DNA from 4 places in the Rhizobium sp. 05L429 genome. Region 1 is predicted to be linked to each of the others. Evidence: predicted binding sites of a transcription regulator. Region 1 holds the regulator's gene; each other region holds the start of a gene.
The links. The regulator PhoB, encoded in region 1, activates phosphate uptake and scavenging genes when phosphate is short. The targets are predictions, from matches to a motif close to TGTCATNNANCTGTCAT.

Region 1 (3,317 bases):
GCGGCGTGACGCTCACCGCCGCCGGTAAAGTGTTTCTTGATCACGCGCGGCTGGCGTTGTTGCAAGTCGAGGCGGCTGCGGAAGGGGCCCGGCGGGCAGAGCAGCCGCAAAAGCAGTCGTTCACTATCGGTTTTCTCGCAGGGCAAGAGGTCGTGTGGCTACCCCATGCACTGCGCATTATTCGTGAGGAAGCGCCGGAGGTTGAAATCATATTGTCCAGTCAGTCTTCCCCGGACCTTGCTCTGGCACTGATGCGAGGCAAGCTGGACGTCGCTTTCCTTCGCCCCGAGACGCAGAGTGTTGGTGTGTCGTTCAAGTTTTTAGCCAAGGAGCCACTGATCGCCGTGCTGCCGGCTGACCATCGCTTGACGTCGCAGAAAAAGATCCGGCCACAGGATCTTGCCCGCGAAACTTACGTCAGTTCGGCTAGAATTTCTCCGGTCTTGCAATCCGTGATCCAGGAGTACGCGTCGAACGTTGGGATCACACTCAAGGCAGAGTACGAAGGTGAAGGCCTACCATCAGCAATGTCGCTCGTCGTGTCTACAGGTGGAATAACGCTTATTCCGCTTTATGCGCAAAATATGCTGACGCCAAATGTCGTTGCCAGAGCACTTGAGGGTGTGCCTCCGACAATTGATCTCACCTTAGGATACAACGATTCAAATTCCTCACCTTTGCTCCGCCGATTTTTGTCTCGTTCTGATGAACTAGTCGCCAACGTACAAAATCAGAGCATCATCCGCTATGCTGAAGTTCCATAGCAGAGCTCACGCTCATCTTGGTGACGGCTTCGATTGGCTAGCGCCAGCAAGCCGACAGTCCCCTTCCGGCCCCAAATCAGTCGATGCTCAAGGCTCAGAGAATGTTCGCAATCGGCGCATAGCAGATGTCCCCGTCATCGCTTGAGCCCTCGCGATGCAAGGGGCATGTCGGTCAAGGCGTCAGCAAGCCAACGTCTACTCTTAAAAAGCCCACCCGAACAAACAAACGGGCCGCCCGGTTACCCAGACGACCCGTTCGTGACCTCCGATCACTCGGATCAGGCTTCCATGGAATATCCCGCGCCGCGGACGGTGCGGATGACATCCTGCATGTTGGAGAAATTCAGCGCCTTGCGCAGGCGGCCGACATGGACGTCGACGGTGCGTTCATCCACGTAGATATCGTGACCCCAGACGCCATCGAGAAGCTGCGAGCGGGAGAAGACCCTGCCCGGCGACGACATCAGGAATTCCAAGAGGCGGAATTCGGTCGGGCCGAGGCGGACTTCGCGGCTCTTGCGATGGACGCGATGGGTTTCGCGATCGAGCTCGATATCACCACACTTCAAAACGGTGGAGAGAACCTCCGGACGGGCGCGTCGCAGCATCGCCTTGACGCGGGCAACGAGTTCCGGCGTGGAGAAGGGCTTGACGACATAGTCATCCGCGCCGGTCGAGAGACCGCGAACGCGCTCGCTCTCTTCGCCGCGTGCCGTCAGCATGATGATCGGCAGACGCTCGGTTTCCGGCCGCATGCGCAGCCGGCGGCAGAGCTCGATGCCGGAAACGCCCGGCAGCATCCAGTCAAGGATGAGCAGGTCCGGGGTGCGCTCCTGAAGCCGGATTTCGGCCTCGTCGCCACGGAGGATCGTATCCACCTCGAAACCTTCAGCCTCGAGATTGTAGCGGAGAAGCACGCTGAGTGCCTCTTCATCTTCAACAACTGCAACTCTTGGGATCATGCGTGTCAGTCTCCTAATGCATGATCCTTAAACCGGGGGTGATTTAAGCAAGGGACCATGCAGGAACTCGGAATTGGCTGCGACCCTTGCGCGCCCCAGCGCGGGGCGCGCACGCAATCGGCAGGTCCAGATTACTCCGTCACCGCACCAACGGTATTGGAGCTGTCGTCCTTCGGACGCTCGCCCTCCGGCTGGGCGCCGGTTGCCATGTAGTAGATCGTCTCGGCGATGTTGGTTGCATGGTCGCCGATGCGCTCGATGTTCTTGGCGCAGAAGAGAAGATGCGTGCAGCTCGTGATGTTGCGCGGATCTTCCATCATGTAGGTCAGGAGTTCGCGGAACAGCGAAGTGTACATCGCGTCGATCTCGTCGTCGCGTTCGCGGATCGCATTCGCCTTGTCAGCTGAACGATTGGTGTAGACGTCGAGCACTTCCTTGAGCTGGACGAGCGCCAGTTCGGAGAGATGCTCGAGGCCGCGGGCGAGCTTGCGCGGAACGCCGGTGCTCTGCACCGCGATGACGCGCTTTGCCGTGTTCTTGCCGAGATCGCCGACGCGCTCGAGGTCGGCGGCGATGCGGATCGAACCCATGATCTCGCGAAGGTCGGAGGCCATCGGCTGGCGACGGGCGATCGTGACGATCGCCTTGTCGTTGATCTCGCGCTCGGCGTGATCGAGGATCACATCGTCGGAAATGACCTTCTGAGCAAGCGCGGTATCGCCGTTGACGAGCGCGCGGACAGCGTCGCCGCCCATCTGTTCGGCAAGACCACCCATCTCGGAAATGCGCCGGGACAGGAATTTCAGATCGTCATCGTAAGCAGAGAAAATATGTGTTGATGCCATGGGGCTTTGTCCTCGAAAATCGGGAAGGCTTCACATCGCCAAAATCAGCCGAAGCGACCCATGATGTAGTCCTGGGTACGCGGATCGTCCGGGTTGGTGAACATCTTGTCGGTATCGTTCTCCTCGACCAGGTTGCCGAGGTGGAACATAGCCGTGCGCTGCGATACGCGAGCGGCCTGCTGCATGGAATGCGTCACGATGACGATCGTGTAGTTTTCACGCAGCTCGTGGATCAGCTCTTCGACCTTGGCAGTTGCGATCGGGTCGAGCGCCGAGCAGGGCTCGTCCATCAGGATGACTTCCGGGCTGACGGCAACGGCGCGTGCGATGCACAGACGCTGCTGCTGACCGCCGGAAAGGCCGGTGCCGGATTCATGCACGCGATCCTTGACCTCATTCCAGAGGCCGGCGCGCTGCAGGCTCGTCTCGACAATCTGGTCGAGGTCGGCCTTGGACTTGGCAAGGCCATGGATGCGCGGACCGTAAGAAACGTTTTCATAGATCGTCTTCGGGAACGGGTTCGGCTTCTGGAAGACCATGCCGACGCGGGCGCGAAGTTCGACGACGTCGATGTCGGGATCGTAGATGTCGTCGCTATCGAGCGTGATCTTGCCGGTGACGCGGCAGCCGTCGATCGTGTCGTTCATGCGGTTCAGCGACCGCAGGAAGGTGGACTTGCCGCAGCCCGAGGGGCCGATCAGGGCGGTCACGGTGTTTTCGCGGACGTTCAGATTGACATCGAAAAG
Region 2 (3,690 bases), on a different contig from region 1:
GGCGGCAGCACCTTCGGCAATACCCGGTTCCGTATCGTCGACCTTCAGGACGGCAGAGGCCGGATAGACCATCAGATCGACGAAGCATTTGTACATGCCGATCGGCGTCGGCCGGCCGAGCGGCAGGTCATCGGCGCAGATCAGGTTGTCGGGCGCATAGCCCTGTTCGGCGGCAAGCGGCAGCACGCGCTCCATGATCGAGCGCGTATAGCCGGTGGTCGAGCCGATCTTCATCTGCCGCTCACGCAAGTACTCGATCGTCCTCAGCGCGCCCGGTACCAGTGCGCAGTAATTGCTCACGACCGCCTCGTTGAGCGGCACGAAGAGTTCGTAGACCTTATCGATTGCCGATTCGTCAGGGGAGGTACCGCATGCAGCCTGCCAGCGGGCGGCAATATGCGGCTCGGCCAGCATTGCCGCAATATGCGCGCGCTTTGGAAGCCCCATCGGTTTGCGGGCATCGGCGATCGTCACTTCGATGCCGAACTTGCCGAAGGTTTCCACAAAGGCGCCCATCGGCGCGAAGGAGCCAAAATCGATGACCGTGCCGGCCCAGTCGAAGACCACTGCCTTGAATTGCGTCATGCTGCGCTCCCGTAAAGATCTTCGATGGTTTCCTCGCCGATGCCGAAAGCAGTGGATGCACCGCAGCCCGCCGTGACCACGACGATGCGCAACGCGTCGGAAGGCTTGTCGGTGAACCGCCAGCGGTCCGGGGCGGAGGCATAGGTGCCGATCCAACGCTCGGTGATGAAGCGTCCCGGCAGGTTGAGCACGGTGTCCAACTCGTCGAGGATCAGCCTGTCGACCCGCTCCAGCCCAAAGGGATCGGGCGTTTCGGAATAATGATGGCTGTCGCCGACGACGAGCGAGCCGTCCTCCGACTGCGTGACGATCAGATGGATGCCGTTTTCGCGCTCGGGCTTGAATTCCCGGTCGAGCCTCGCCTTGAGCACAGTCGCCTCCGGTAACTCGGCATAGCCGAGATAGCGTCCAAGCCCGAGATCGGACATGACGGCTGTGCCGAGCGAAACCCGTTGCGCCGGAACGACGCGCATCATCTGCAGTTTGCAGCGCGTTACGTTGAAAGCAGCGATCCGGTCGGCAAACAGGCTCTTGAAATCATCGCCCGGGCAGACGACCACTGTTTCCGCCTCGATCACCCCTGCAGTCGTTTCGACTCGCGGCGGTTCGACGGCACTCACCGCCGTGGAGCGGCGGAACTCGATGCCGTATTTGACTTCAAGATACCGCGCGAGCAGGGGAATGGCAGTTCGGGACTCCACGCGCAGCTCATGCGGGCTGTAGAGTGTAAACGGCGCTGCCTCCGGCCGCAGCGCCGGCACGAGCCGCCGTGCTTCGTCGACCGTCAGTCTTTCGCAGCCTTCTCCCATTTCGGTCCGCAGAAAGGCATCGATCACGCCTTCGGATTCGTCGAGCCTCGCTGCCAGCAAAAGCCCGCGCTGCAGGACATCGATGCCGGCCTCGTCCACCACTTCGGCCCAGATATCACGGGCCTTCCGTGCCTTGCCCCAGCAGTCGCCAGCCTGCTGGCCGGTCACCGTCACAAATCCGAAATTGCGCACCGAGGCGCCGTTTGCCTGTGCGTCGCGGTCTATAACCACAACGCGTTTGCCGCGCTTTGCCGCCGCCAGCGCATGCGCCAGCCCGATAATTCCTGCGCCGACGATCGCAACGTCGTATTGCGGCATGAAAGCTCCTTCGCAACATGTCTGCAACGGCTTGGCGGATTATCTTGAAGCCTGTGTGACAGTTGCGCGGAGCCTTACATTCGCGTGTGGAAAAGAACGCCGGTTCAGTCTTCCAGCGCGCCGGCCCTCCGCGTCGCCTTGCTCGGCCGGTCGGCCGCGATCTTCACTATGTCGCCTCGCCGGCGCACCAGCCGATCGGACGTGCGGGTCAGCAGCAGCCCGCCCTGCGGCGCCAGGATGTGGATATCGCCTTCGGCAAAGCCGGGTCGGGTGATGATCGTCGCCAGAAGCTCTCCTTCAGAAACACGTTCGCCGATATTGCGATGGAACAACACTGTGCCACCCTGCGGCGCGCGCACGATCTCGACATTGTCGAGCGGCACGGCCGGTCCGAAGAAGGTCTTGTCACCGCCTGCCCGGCCGTTGACGACACCACGCCCGATCAGGAATTGCAGCAGGCCTTCGGCGTCTTTTGCGGCCATATCGGGATAGACGTCGYGCCGGCCGCGCAGCTCCACCGTCACCGAAAGCTTGCCCGGAAGCTTTGTCTTGCGCTCGCCTGGCACCTCATATTTCCAGGCAAAACCGACCGCTTCTTCAAAGGCGGAGCTTTCGCCATCAGAAAGCAGCACTGCTTCCATGTCGAGCGCATTGGCAAGGTCCGCTGCCTCCGGCCAGAAGGCCTCATCGATATAGGCATATTGCAGCGATTCATCATCGCAATGCAGATCGAGCACCAGATCGGCCCCGAGTGCCATGTCAATCAGCTTTCGCTTCAATCGATCTGTAGCCGGATAATCATCGAGACCGTCAAGCAACTCCTCCCGGTCGCGAACCGAGATCAGCGGAAAATCCCGATTGAAATTGGTCCGCGATCCCAAATCGAAGCGGCCCTGCAACTCGCCGAAATGCGATTGCGCCGCCCCGATCGGATTTGCCTGCGGCACGAGCGTGATATCGCCGGCGATACGTCCTTCGCTTTCTGCTTGCCCGAGTTGAAGGCAGAGAAAATGCGCAAGCGCCGTTCCCGGCAGTTCATTGGAATGCAACGCGGCCTGGATATAGACCTTCGGCGCCGCCGGATCGCTTCCCCTGAAGCGCATGACCGGCAACCGCCATTCGATGCCGGGCGTATCGCCGGGGATGATGATCTCTGAAACGTCCACTGTCTTGCTCCGCATGTGCATATTGAGTGGGGAGTTTTAGGCGAATCCCCACCCGCGGTGCAAGCGCAGCTCAGCCGATGAGAGGCCACCGGTTGATGACGTGATGCTCGCTCTTCCCGTAGATACTGTGAATCAGCAGGAACTCCTGGACGGTCCAGCGCACAGGTCGGTCAAGCTTTTCAGGCAGCACGGTCTTGCGATCATAGACCATCGTCATGTGCGGCGTCAGATGTCCGCCAACATTATAGGGTAGCCCGGCCTCGTAGAGACCTTCTTGAATTTGGTTGCGAAGATCCAGCAGGCCTTCGTTTTCTTGCCTGCCACAGATGACGAAAGCCTGCGCTTGGCCAGGATGCTTGAAGCTCATGGCCTCGTCGAGAACAATTTCGAACGGCTGGGCACGCACTGTCGCGGCGACTTGTTCAGCGCCGAACACGATATCATCCGGGAGCCGACGGTAGGCGCCAATGCCGTTCAGCGTGACATGAAGCACTGCGTTGGGCCGCGAGGGGCCGGTCAGAGAATGTCTATTGCGATACATTTGCGCGATGTCCAGCGCCTCGGATGCCGCTTCGATGGTTGGACGAAGCGCGAAGAAAATCCTGTCGTGAAATTCTCCGACAAGATCGGATTTCTTCTGCGGGCCTGCGCTATTCGGATCGAGTGGAAAATGAGGCATTTGAACTACGGACTACATCGCCCGCCTCCTTGTTTCGACAAGGAGGAGCATAACCGGATTGACATTATAGTCAAAAACAAAACATGAACAAAATGTTTTGTATGGATATTAAAGACAGAAACGGCTGCCGCAA
Region 3 (5,089 bases), on a different contig from region 1:
TGTGATGACCCACGCAATCAAATCGCGCAAGGAACGCGGCGCGAAGATCGTCGTCATCGACATCTACGACAATCCGACGATGAAACAGGCCGACATGGCCCTGATCGTCAAGCCCGGTACCGATGCAGCACTTGCCTGCGCCGTCATGCACATTGCCTTCCGCGACGGTTATGCCGACCGCGATTACATGGCGAAATATGCCGACGATCCCGCCGGCCTCGAAGCGCATCTGCAAACAAAGACGCCGGAATGGGCGGCCGCGATAACAGGTCTTTCGGTCGATGAAATCGAAGTCTTCGCCAAGCTCGTCGGCACGACCAAGAAGACGTTTTTCCGTCTCGGCTACGGATTCACCCGCCAGCGCAATGGCGCGGTCGCCATGCATGCGGCTGCCTCCGTCGCCACAGTGCTCGGCTCCTGGCAATATGAGGGCGGCGGCGCCTTCCATTCCAACAGCGATATCTTCCGCATGAACAATGCGGAGCTGACCGGCAAGTCGATGAAGGATGCCGATATCCGCATGATCGACCAGTCGCAGATCGGCCGTGCGCTGACCGGCGATGCCGTCGCACTCCGCCATCGCGGACCGGTGACGGCCATGCTGATCCAGAACACCAATCCCGTGAATATCGCCCCGGAACAGCGGCTGGTAAAGCGCGGTTTTGCGCGCGACGACCTCTTCGTCGCCGTCCACGAGCAGTTCATGACCGAGACGGCCGAAATGGCCGATATCGTCATTCCCGCCACCATGTTCGTCGAGCATGACGACATCTACCGCGCCGGCGGCCAGAACCACATCCTGCTCGGCCCCAAACTCGTCGAACCGCCACCGACCGTGCGCACCAACCTCTTCGTCATCGAGGAACTGGCAAAACGCCTCGGTGTCGCCGATCGCCCCGGCTTCGGCTTCACGGCGCGCGAGATGGTCGACCGCGTCCTGGCCGCGAGCAACCTGCCGGACTACGACCATTTCCTCGAACATAAATGGTTCGACCGCCAGCCGGCCTTCGAGGAAGCACACTATCTTGATGGTTTCGCTCATCCCGACGGCAAGTTTCATTTCCGGCCGGACTGGGTGAACGGTCCCGCCCCGAACAAGCCGCCGGCTTCCGTCGGTACGCTCGGCCCCTATGCAGAGCTCCCGCCGTTCCCGGATCAGGTCGACGTCATCGAGCTCGCCGATCCCGAGCATCCTTTCCGCCTGGCGACTTCGCCGGCGCGCAACTTCCTGAATTCAAGCTTTTCGGAAACCAAGACGTCGCGCCAGAAGGAAGGTCGCCCGGAAGTGATGATCAATCCCGCCGATGCCGAAGCCAATGGCATCGACAATGGCGATCTCGTCCATATCGGCAATGTGCGCGGCGACCTGCGCATTCATGCCCGCGTGACAACAGAGGTTAAACCTGGCGTCCTGATTGCCGAGGGTCTCTGGCCCAACAAGGCGCATGTCGATGGCGAAGGCATCAACGTTCTCACCGGCGCCGATCCCGTGGCGCCCTATGGCGGCGCTGCCGTCCACGACAACAAGGTCTGGCTTCGCAAGGACGTCATATGACGCAATCTAAGGCAAAAGTGGAAATCGTCGGCAAGGAAATCCTGTCCGACGGCTGGACGAAGCTGGTCGGCTATCAGCTCGACTATACCGACCGGAAGGGTGAGACCCATCGCCTTCCGCGTGAGGTCTATCACCGCACGCCGGCCGCCTGCATCCTGCTCTACGATCCCAAGCGCGATATCGTCGTTCTGGTGAAGCAGTTTCGCCTGCCGGCCCACGTGAATGGCGACCCAGCGTGGATGATCGAAGTCCCGGCCGGCCTGCTCGACGGAGACGAACCCGAAGCCGCCATCCGCCGCGAGGCGATGGAAGAGACCGGCTATACGATTCGTGACGTCCGCTTCCTGTTCAAATCTTACACGGCTCCAGGCTCCATCACCGAGGTCGTGCATTTCTTTGCAGCGGCAATCGATACCGCCGACCGCACATCCGACGGCGGCGGTTTGGCGGAGGAGCACGAGGATATCGAGGTGTTGGAAATACCGCTGCCGGAGGCTGTCGCGATGATCGAAAAGGGCGAGATCATCGATCTCAAGACGATCATGCTGCTGCAGTGGATTCTGTCGAACAAGGGCCTGCTTTCCGGCTGATCGCTCGGCGTGCAACGCGATGTCTGCCCGTCCATTCGCCTTGGCTGAGTTTCTGGGAATTCTTCATGCAATTGTCATGATGCGGGACTAAGCGCTGCCCTTTAACAATCATCGGATGCGGTCAGGAGAAAGCCCATGTGGCTCGGTAATTTCACCCTCGTTTTGCCCAGCGAGGTTGTGAGCGAAGGTTCTGTGCGGATCGAAGACGGTGTGATCGTCGAGATCCGGCCAGAGCCGGTCACCGATGCCGTGATCGACGGCGGCGGACGTCTGCTGATGCCGGGTTTCGTCGATCTGCACGGCGACATGATCGAGCGCGAGATTGCGCCGCGCCCGAACGCCCATATGCCGATCGATTTCGGCATCCACGAACTGGACAAGAAGCTCGCGGCTGCCGGCGTGACCACGGCCTTCGCCGCCGTCTCCTTTGCGACGGAAAGCGTCTACGGCCACGTCCGCTCGCTGGAGACGACATCGGCCGTCATCGAAGGCATCAACACGCTACGCGACAATCTGCTGATCGATCACCGCGTCCATGCCCGCTACGAGATTACCAATATCGGTGCGGCGCCGACTCTGGAGCGCCTGCTGGAAGCCGGCCATATCGACATGGTCTCGCTGACCGACCACACGCCGGGGCAGGGCCAGTACAATGACATCAAGAGCTATATCCAGAGCATTTCCGAGCGCCGCGCCATATCCGAGGAAATGGCCGCCGAAGTTGTCGCCAAGCGCATCGCCATGCGTGACAATCCCGAGATCGACGCCAAGCTGAAGGACATCGTCGCGCTTGCGAAGAAGCATGGCCTCTCGCTCGCCTCGCACGACGATGACAGCGTCGAGAAGGTCATCGAAATGTTCGATCTCGGCGTCACGATCAGCGAATTCCCGGTAACGCTGCCGGCGGCCGAGGAAGCCCGCCGCCGTGGTCTCTGGACGCTGATGGGTGCGCCGAACGCACTGCGCGGCAAGTCCATGTCCGGCAATCTGAGCGCGCTCGATGCCGCAAAGGCCGGTCTGTTGACCGTGATTGCCGCCGACTATCATCCAGCGGCTTTCGTGCCCGGCATCTTCAAGCTGGCAGAAACCGTCGAGGGCGGTCTTCCGGCCGCGGTCGCGATGGCGACATCAAACGCGGCGCGTTCCGCCGGCCTGATGGATCGCGGCGAGATCGCCATCGGCCAGCGCGCCGATATGGTTGTGATCGAGCCGGGCGACGTGCATCGCATCCGCGCCACGTTCCGCGGCGGCCAGTTCGTCTACAGCGACGGCACCCTGCATCCGCTTCAGGCCCTCGCGGCCTGAAGTTGAAGCGTCAGTCGGCGATCAGCGAAATGAGCTGGGATTTGGGGGCGGCGGCGGAAGCTGTCGCCCCGATTGCTTTGCCGCCTTCCATCTTCACTTTGCCTTCGGCAAAGAGCTTGAGCGCCTGCGGATAAAGCTGGTGCTCGATGGTCAGCACGCGTCCGGCCAGCGCATCGGCGGTATCGCCTGTCAGTATCGGTACGGCCGCCTGGCCGATGACAGGGCCTTCATCCATGCCTTCGGTGACGAAATGCACGGTGCAGCCGGCGATCCGCATGCCGGCGTCGATCGCCCGCTGATGCGTATGCAGTCCCGGAAAAAGCGGCAGCAGGGAAGGGTGGATATTGATGATCCGGCCTTCATGACGCTGGATGAAGGCGCCAGTAAGCAGCCGCATATAACCGGCAAGGCAGATGATGTCGGGCGAAAGCGCGTCGAGCGCGGCAAGGATCGCCGCCTCGTGTTCGTCCTTGCTCGCATAGTCCTTGCGCACGAAGGCGAAGGTGGGAATACCCTCGGCGGCCGCCTTGGCAAGCCCGCCCGCATCTGCCTTATCGGAGATCACGCCAACGATCTCGGCCGGATAATCGGCCGATTTTGCCGCCTGCACCAGCGCCATCATGTTGGAGCCGCTGCCGGAAATGAAGACGACAGTGCGTTTGCGCGGCGAACTCATAGGGCGAGCGTGCCCTTGTAGATCGTGCCGGCTGCGCCCTCGGCCCGGGCGACCATGCGGCCGAGCGTGACGACCGTCTCGCCTTCGGCTTCAAGCGCCTTGGAAACGGCGGCAATATTCTCTTCGGCAACGACGACGATCATACCGATGCCACAGTTGAAAGTTCGCAGCATTTCCGTGGCCTCGACGCCACCGGTCTTGGCAAGCCATGAGAAGACGGCGGGCGCCTTGACGGCCGAGAGATCGATTTCGGCTGCAAGATGCTTCGGCAGCACGCGCGGAATATTCTCCGGGAAGCCGCCGCCGGTGATATGCGCCAGCGCCTTCAGCGCGCCCGTCTCACGGATCGCCTTCAGAAGCGGCTTCACATAGATGCGGGTCGGCGTCAGCAGTGCTTCGCCGAGCTTCTTGCCTTCGGCAAACGGTGCCGGTGCATCCCAGCCGAGGCCGGAAAGCGAAACGATCTTGCGCACCAGCGAGAAGCCGTTGGAGTGGACGCCGGATGAGGAAAGGCCAAGAATGACGTCGCCCTCGTCGATATCGCCCGACGGCAACAGCTTGCCGCGTTCGGCCGCACCCACTGCAAAGCCGGCGAGATCATAATCGCCCGAGGAATACATGCCCGGCATTTCGGCCGTCTCGCCGCCGATCAGCGCGCAGCCCGCCTCGCGGCAGCCGGCAGCAATGCCACCGACGATCGCGGCACCCTGATCGGGATCGAGCTTGCCGGTCGCGAAATAGTCGAGGAAGAACAGCGGCTCTGCGCCCTGCACGACGAGATCGTTGACGCACATGGCGACGAGATCGATGCCAACAGTGTCATGATAGTCGGCATCGATGGCGATTTTCAGTTTCGTGCCGACGCCGTCATTGGCGGCGACCAGCACGGGATCCGTGAAACCGGCAGCCTTGAGGTCGAAGAGACCGCCGAAGCCGCCGATCTCTCCGTCTGCGCCCGGCCGG
Region 4 (5,089 bases), on a different contig from region 1:
GCGCGACCTGCGGCTTCTTCCCGGTCGACGGCGAAACCATCAACTATCTCACCATGTCCGGCCGCACGCATGACCGGATCGCCCTCGTTGAAGCCTATTCGAAGGCCCAGGGCATGTGGCGTGACGGCGACGGTTCCGAGCTCGTCTTCACCGATACGCTGGAACTCGACCTCGGCGATGTTGTCCCGTCGATGGCCGGCCCGAAGCGCCCGGAAGGCCGTATCGCGCTTGAGAACATTGCTGCCGGATTCGCCGGCTCGATGGATGCCGACTACAAGAAGCCCGGCCAGCTAAACAACCGTTATGCGGTCGAAGGCACGGATTTCGATCTCGGTCATGGCGATGTGGCGATTGCCGCCATCACGTCCTGCACCAATACGTCGAACCCGTCGGTTCTGATCGCTGCCGGCCTTCTCGCCCGCAACGCCGTTGCCAAGGGCCTCAAGACCAAGCCGTGGGTCAAGACCTCGCTCGCTCCCGGATCGCAGGTGGTCGGCGAGTATCTCGCCAAGTCCGGCCTGCAGGCTGACCTCGACAAGCTCGGTTTCAACCTCGTCGGCTTCGGCTGCACGACCTGCATCGGCAATTCCGGCCCGCTGCCGGCGCCGATCTCCAAGACGATCAACGACAAGGGCCTGATCGTTTCCGGCGTGCTCTCGGGCAACCGCAACTTCGAAGGCCGCATCTCGCCGGACGTTCAGGCGAACTACCTCGCCTCGCCGCCGCTCGTCGTCGCCTACGCTCTTGCCGGTACGGTTCAGAAGGATCTGACCAATGAGCCGATCGGCGAAGACCAGGATGGCAATCCGGTGTTCCTGAAGGATATCTGGCCGACTTCGCACGAGGTTCAGGAATTCATCCTGAAATATGTCACCCGCGAGCTTTACGAAACCAAGTATGCCGACGTCTTCAAGGGCGACGAAAACTGGCAGGCCGTTCAGGTTCCCCCAGGCCAGACCTATGCCTGGGACGACGATTCGACCTATGTTCAGAACCCGCCCTATTTCGTCGGCATGGGCAAGAAGGGTACCGGCATTTCCGATATCAAGGGCGCCCGCGTTCTCGGCCTCTTCGGCGACAAGATCACCACCGACCACATTTCCCCGGCCGGTTCGATCAAGGCTGCTTCGCCGGCAGGCGCCTACCTGCTCGGCCATGACGTCGCCGTTGCCGACTTCAACCAGTACGGTACGCGTCGTGGCAACCATGAGGTGATGATGCGTGGCACCTTCGCCAACATCCGCATCCGTAACTTCATGCTGGGCGCGAACGGCAAGGAAGGTGGCTACACCATTCACTATCCGTCCAAGGAAGAGACGTCGATCTACGATGCGGCCATGCAGTATAAGGCCGAAGGCGTCCCGCTGGTCATCTTCGCCGGTGTTGAATACGGCAACGGCTCTTCGCGCGACTGGGCTGCAAAGGGCACGAACCTGCTTGGCGTCAAGGCCGTCATCGCTCAGAGCTTCGAGCGCATCCACCGCTCGAACCTGGTCGGCATGGGCATTATCCCCTTCGTCTTCGAAGAAGGCACGACGTGGCAGAGCCTCGACCTGAAGGGTGACGAAATCGTCACCATCGAAGGCCTCGAGAACATCAAGCCGCGCGAAAAGAAGATCGCCAAGATCACTTATGCCGATGGCACGGTGAAGGACGTTCCGCTGCTGTCGCGCGTCGACACGCTGGACGAGGTCGTCTACCTCAACAATGGCGGCATCCTGCAGACGGTTCTGCGCGATCTCGCAGCCTGATTGTTAAGATACTTGCCTGATAATCACCGCCGGAAAGCGATTTCCGGCGGTTTTTCTTTGCGGAAAACGGAGCTGTTTCACTGCTCACGGTGATGTGTTTCGGCCGCAATCCGCCTGGGCCTCCGTCTCACCCGTTCGTGACTTTCCGTTTGGACCCGGAAGGATTATTCGTACGTTCATATCTCAGAGCCGGCGGTTGAAGACCGCTGTCGGCGCTGAAAAAGAGGTGCTGGTGAATGTCCCCGCGTTTTATGATCCCGCTGATCGCCGGGCTTGCGTTTGCAGGTCCGCTCCTGGCTGAAGACGGCGCGCCGAAAGGCGTCGTTGAGCTATTCACGGCGCAGGGCTGCGCCTCCTGTCCGCCGGCAGACGCTGCGTTCCGCAAGCTCGTCAGCCAGGGCAATGTCATCGCACTCGCCTATCACGTCGATTACTGGAATTATCTCGGCTGGGCCGACACGCTGAGCTCAAAGGAAAATACGGAGCGGCAGTACGGCTATGCCCGCATGATGGGCCGCAGCAACATCTATACGCCGCAGGCGATCGTCAATGGCCGTGACCATCTCGCAGGTGCGGACCTTGCCGGCATCAACGGCAAGGTCAACGGCTATGCGGATGAGGGCAAAGGTCTGACCGTGCCTGTTAATGCTCGCATGCGCGGCGACGAGCTGGAGATCAAACTCGGTGCCGGCCAGGGCAAGGCCAATGTTGTGATCGTTTATTTCGACAAGGAAAAAACGATCGACGTCGAGAAGGGCGAAAACAGCGGCCAGAAGATTTCCTACCTTCACAGCGTGACCGATGTGGAGACTGTCGGCATGTGGGACGGCAAGGCCATGACGCTCACCCTGCCGGCGAGCGTCATGGAAAAACCGGATCTGGAAGGCTCGGCGATTCTCTTGCAATCCGTGACAGCTAACGGCGATCCGGGCGCAATCCTCGGTGCGGCCGTCGTCATGGCGGGAAAAAATATCTAGGAATTTCATCCGCTTGCGGATGAATGTCAGGCGGCCCGGCCAAGCGTATTCGGGGCTGGGGTTAAGGTCGATACGCTCCGCCGGGCCCTTTGGCGCGCTGGCGCCAAACTGGAACCTATAGTTCTCTTGGAAATGAGGCGCTGTTTTGACTGAAATGCGGCGCTGCGGAGAAAGCAGGTTTCGTCCCCAGTGTGATAGTCCGTGCCCTTGCAATTTGCCGCGGCTCGGGCAAACTGTCACTCTCCTGTCACACGTGGAGGTCTTGGGAGTCTGATGACAGATACGCCGGATTTGCGACACGGCGAAAGCCGCTCCGTCGACAATAGCTCTTCAACCGTCGTTGATCTCAAGGAATACAGACAAAACAAGGACCCAATGCCGGTGACATTTCACCGGCGGGAGCTCGACCAGATTCTATGGATCTATGGTCGCATGGTGGGTGAGGGCGAGTGGAAAGACTATGCCATCGACCACACCAGGGAGAAGGCAGTTTTCTCCGTCTTCAAGCGTTCGGGCGAAATGCCGCTTTTTCGCATCGAGAAAAACCCGAAACTCGCGGCCAAGCAGGGCGCCTATTCGGTCGTCAACATCAACGGAATGATCCTGAAGCGCGGCCACGAGCTCGGACTGGTGCTGAAGGTCTTCGACAAGTCGCTGAAGCTCGTCGACAAATAGGCGATATCACCCCTTGAATAGGTTGCCCGGATAGGCAGCGGGGTCGGGATGCGTTTCCGTTCCTTCGCCGAGTATTCGCTGCATCAGCATCGTATCCAGCCAGCGGCCGTGCTTGTAGCCGGCGCCTTTCATCAGCCCGAGCTCTTCGAAACCGAGCGAACGGTGAAGCGCGATCGACGCAGGGCTCGCGCCGCCAATGACCGCGGTCATCTGCCGAAAACCCGATGCCGTGCAGCGGGAAATCAGCTCTCTAAGGAGCAGTTTGCCGATACCCTTTCCGCGCGCCTCCGTGCCTAGATAGATCGAATCCTCGACCAGCCAGCGATAGGCCGGGCGGGTGCGGAAAGCGGAGGCATAGGCGTAGCCAAGCAGGGTTCCGTCCTCGCCCGTTGCAGCGATGTAGGGGTAGCCCTGCTCGCGGATGATGGAGAAGCGAGCCGTCATTTCCGCTTCGGTCGGCGGCGTGATCTCGTAGCTCGAGGTGCTGTTCAGCACCGATTCGCGGTAGATCTCGGTAATGGCGGGAAGATCGGAGGGAATGGCGTCGCGCAGGATAGGGGGCATTTCGGATCGATCGGCACTGTTGGAGGACTGGCCCCGTTGAAGCACTCCAGCGAACTGCTCGCAACAAAAAAGGCGGCCGAGGCCGCCTTTTCGTTTTCATTCCGACCCTGCTTATTTCCGGTTACCCATGAACTGCAGCAGGAACATGAAGAGGTTGATGAAGTCGAGGTAGAGCGTCAGCGCACCCATGATGGCCTTGCGGCCGGCGACATCAGAACCGTCTGCTTCAAAGTACATTTCCTTGATGCGTTGCGTATCGTAGGCGGTGAGGCCTGCGAAAATCAGCACGCCGATCGCGGAGATTGCGAACTGCAGGGCAGACGAAGCCAGGAAGATGTTGACCAGCGAAGCGATGATCAGGCCGAAGAGGCCCATGATCAGGAACGAGCCCATTGCCGACAGGTCACGCTTGGTCGTGTAGCCGAAGAGCGACAGCGCGCCAAAGGAAGCGGCAGTCACGAAAAAGGTCTGCGTGATGCTCGACTGCGTGTAGATCAGGAAGATCGACGACAGCGAGAGACCGACCAGCGCTGCATAGACCCAGAAGGTCGTCTGCGCGGCAGCGACGCTCATGCGGTTAATGCGGAAGCTCAGGAAGAAGACTGCCGCAAGAGGCGCAAGAATGATGACCCAGCGCAGGGGCGACTGGAACAGCAGGTTGCCGAACTGCGTGAGCTGGCCGTCCTGCACAGCGAAGGTGAATGCGAAATAGGCGGCCAAACCAGTGATCGCCAGACCCAGCGCCATCAGGTTGTAGACCTTGAGCATATAAGCGCGGAGGCCTTGATCAATCACTTCGCCGGTTTGTGCGCGGCTTTGATAGTTACGGAGATCAGCCATAGTTTCCTCTTACAAGCTCCGATGGAAATACGGTGTCGGGTTCACGACCCGGGCGCCGCTGCGGAGCTCCAGCATGCCTGCTGACAATATGAGGCTTTTGCCCTTTTCAAACAAGGCCTTTGCAATCAGCCGTTCGGTTAAATCGCCGTAAGGTGAAGGGATATGAGCGTCTCACCCGTCACAGCTCGCGCAAAACGGGTGCCGCTTTCTGGCCGAGGATGCGCCAGGTGCCGATCAGGCCGATGCCGACGGTCAGCACGAGGGCGGTGACCAGGGTCACAC

Region 2: AC1DNW_RS10725 (TIGR03364 family FAD-dependent oxidoreductase) is a predicted target of PhoB. The motif match lies at 1,757-1,773, and genes of this name have one in related genera.
Region 3: AC1DNW_RS02430 (alpha-D-ribose 1-methylphosphonate 5-triphosphate diphosphatase) is a predicted target of PhoB. The motif match lies at 2,207-2,223, and genes of this name have one in related genera.
Region 4: AC1DNW_RS07160 (DUF2794 domain-containing protein) is a predicted target of PhoB. The motif match lies at 2,963-2,979, and genes of this name have one in related genera.

Annotation. Positions count from the first base shown of each region.
Region 1 is NZ_JBFTNV010000021.1:10,130-13,446, reverse strand. It holds gene AC1DNW_RS21225 (LysR family transcriptional regulator) at 1-764, shown strand, start outside; gene phoB (phosphate regulon transcriptional regulator PhoB) at 1,043-1,726, opposite strand; gene phoU (phosphate signaling complex protein PhoU) at 1,858-2,571, opposite strand; gene pstB (phosphate ABC transporter ATP-binding protein PstB) at 2,616-3,317, opposite strand, start outside.
Region 2 is NZ_JBFTNV010000008.1:109,195-112,884, reverse strand. It holds gene phnX (phosphonoacetaldehyde hydrolase) at 1-585, opposite strand, end outside; gene AC1DNW_RS10725 (TIGR03364 family FAD-dependent oxidoreductase) at 582-1,712, opposite strand; gene AC1DNW_RS10720 (M14 family metallopeptidase) at 1,817-2,878, opposite strand; gene AC1DNW_RS10715 (2'-5' RNA ligase family protein) at 2,949-3,557, opposite strand.
Region 3 is NZ_JBFTNV010000002.1:148,781-153,869, reverse strand. It holds gene AC1DNW_RS02440 (molybdopterin oxidoreductase family protein) at 1-1,555, shown strand, start outside; gene AC1DNW_RS02435 (NUDIX domain-containing protein) at 1,552-2,145, shown strand; gene AC1DNW_RS02430 (alpha-D-ribose 1-methylphosphonate 5-triphosphate diphosphatase) at 2,281-3,450, shown strand; gene purN (phosphoribosylglycinamide formyltransferase) at 3,461-4,126, opposite strand; gene purM (phosphoribosylformylglycinamidine cyclo-ligase) at 4,123-5,089, opposite strand, start outside.
Region 4 is NZ_JBFTNV010000005.1:188,540-193,628, reverse strand. It holds gene acnA (aconitate hydratase AcnA) at 1-1,751, shown strand, start outside; gene AC1DNW_RS07165 (DUF1223 domain-containing protein) at 1,988-2,728, shown strand; gene AC1DNW_RS07160 (DUF2794 domain-containing protein) at 3,002-3,403, shown strand; gene AC1DNW_RS07155 (GNAT family N-acetyltransferase) at 3,410-3,967, opposite strand; gene AC1DNW_RS07150 (Bax inhibitor-1/YccA family protein) at 4,079-4,807, opposite strand; gene AC1DNW_RS07145 (ABC transporter permease) at 4,986-5,089, opposite strand, start outside.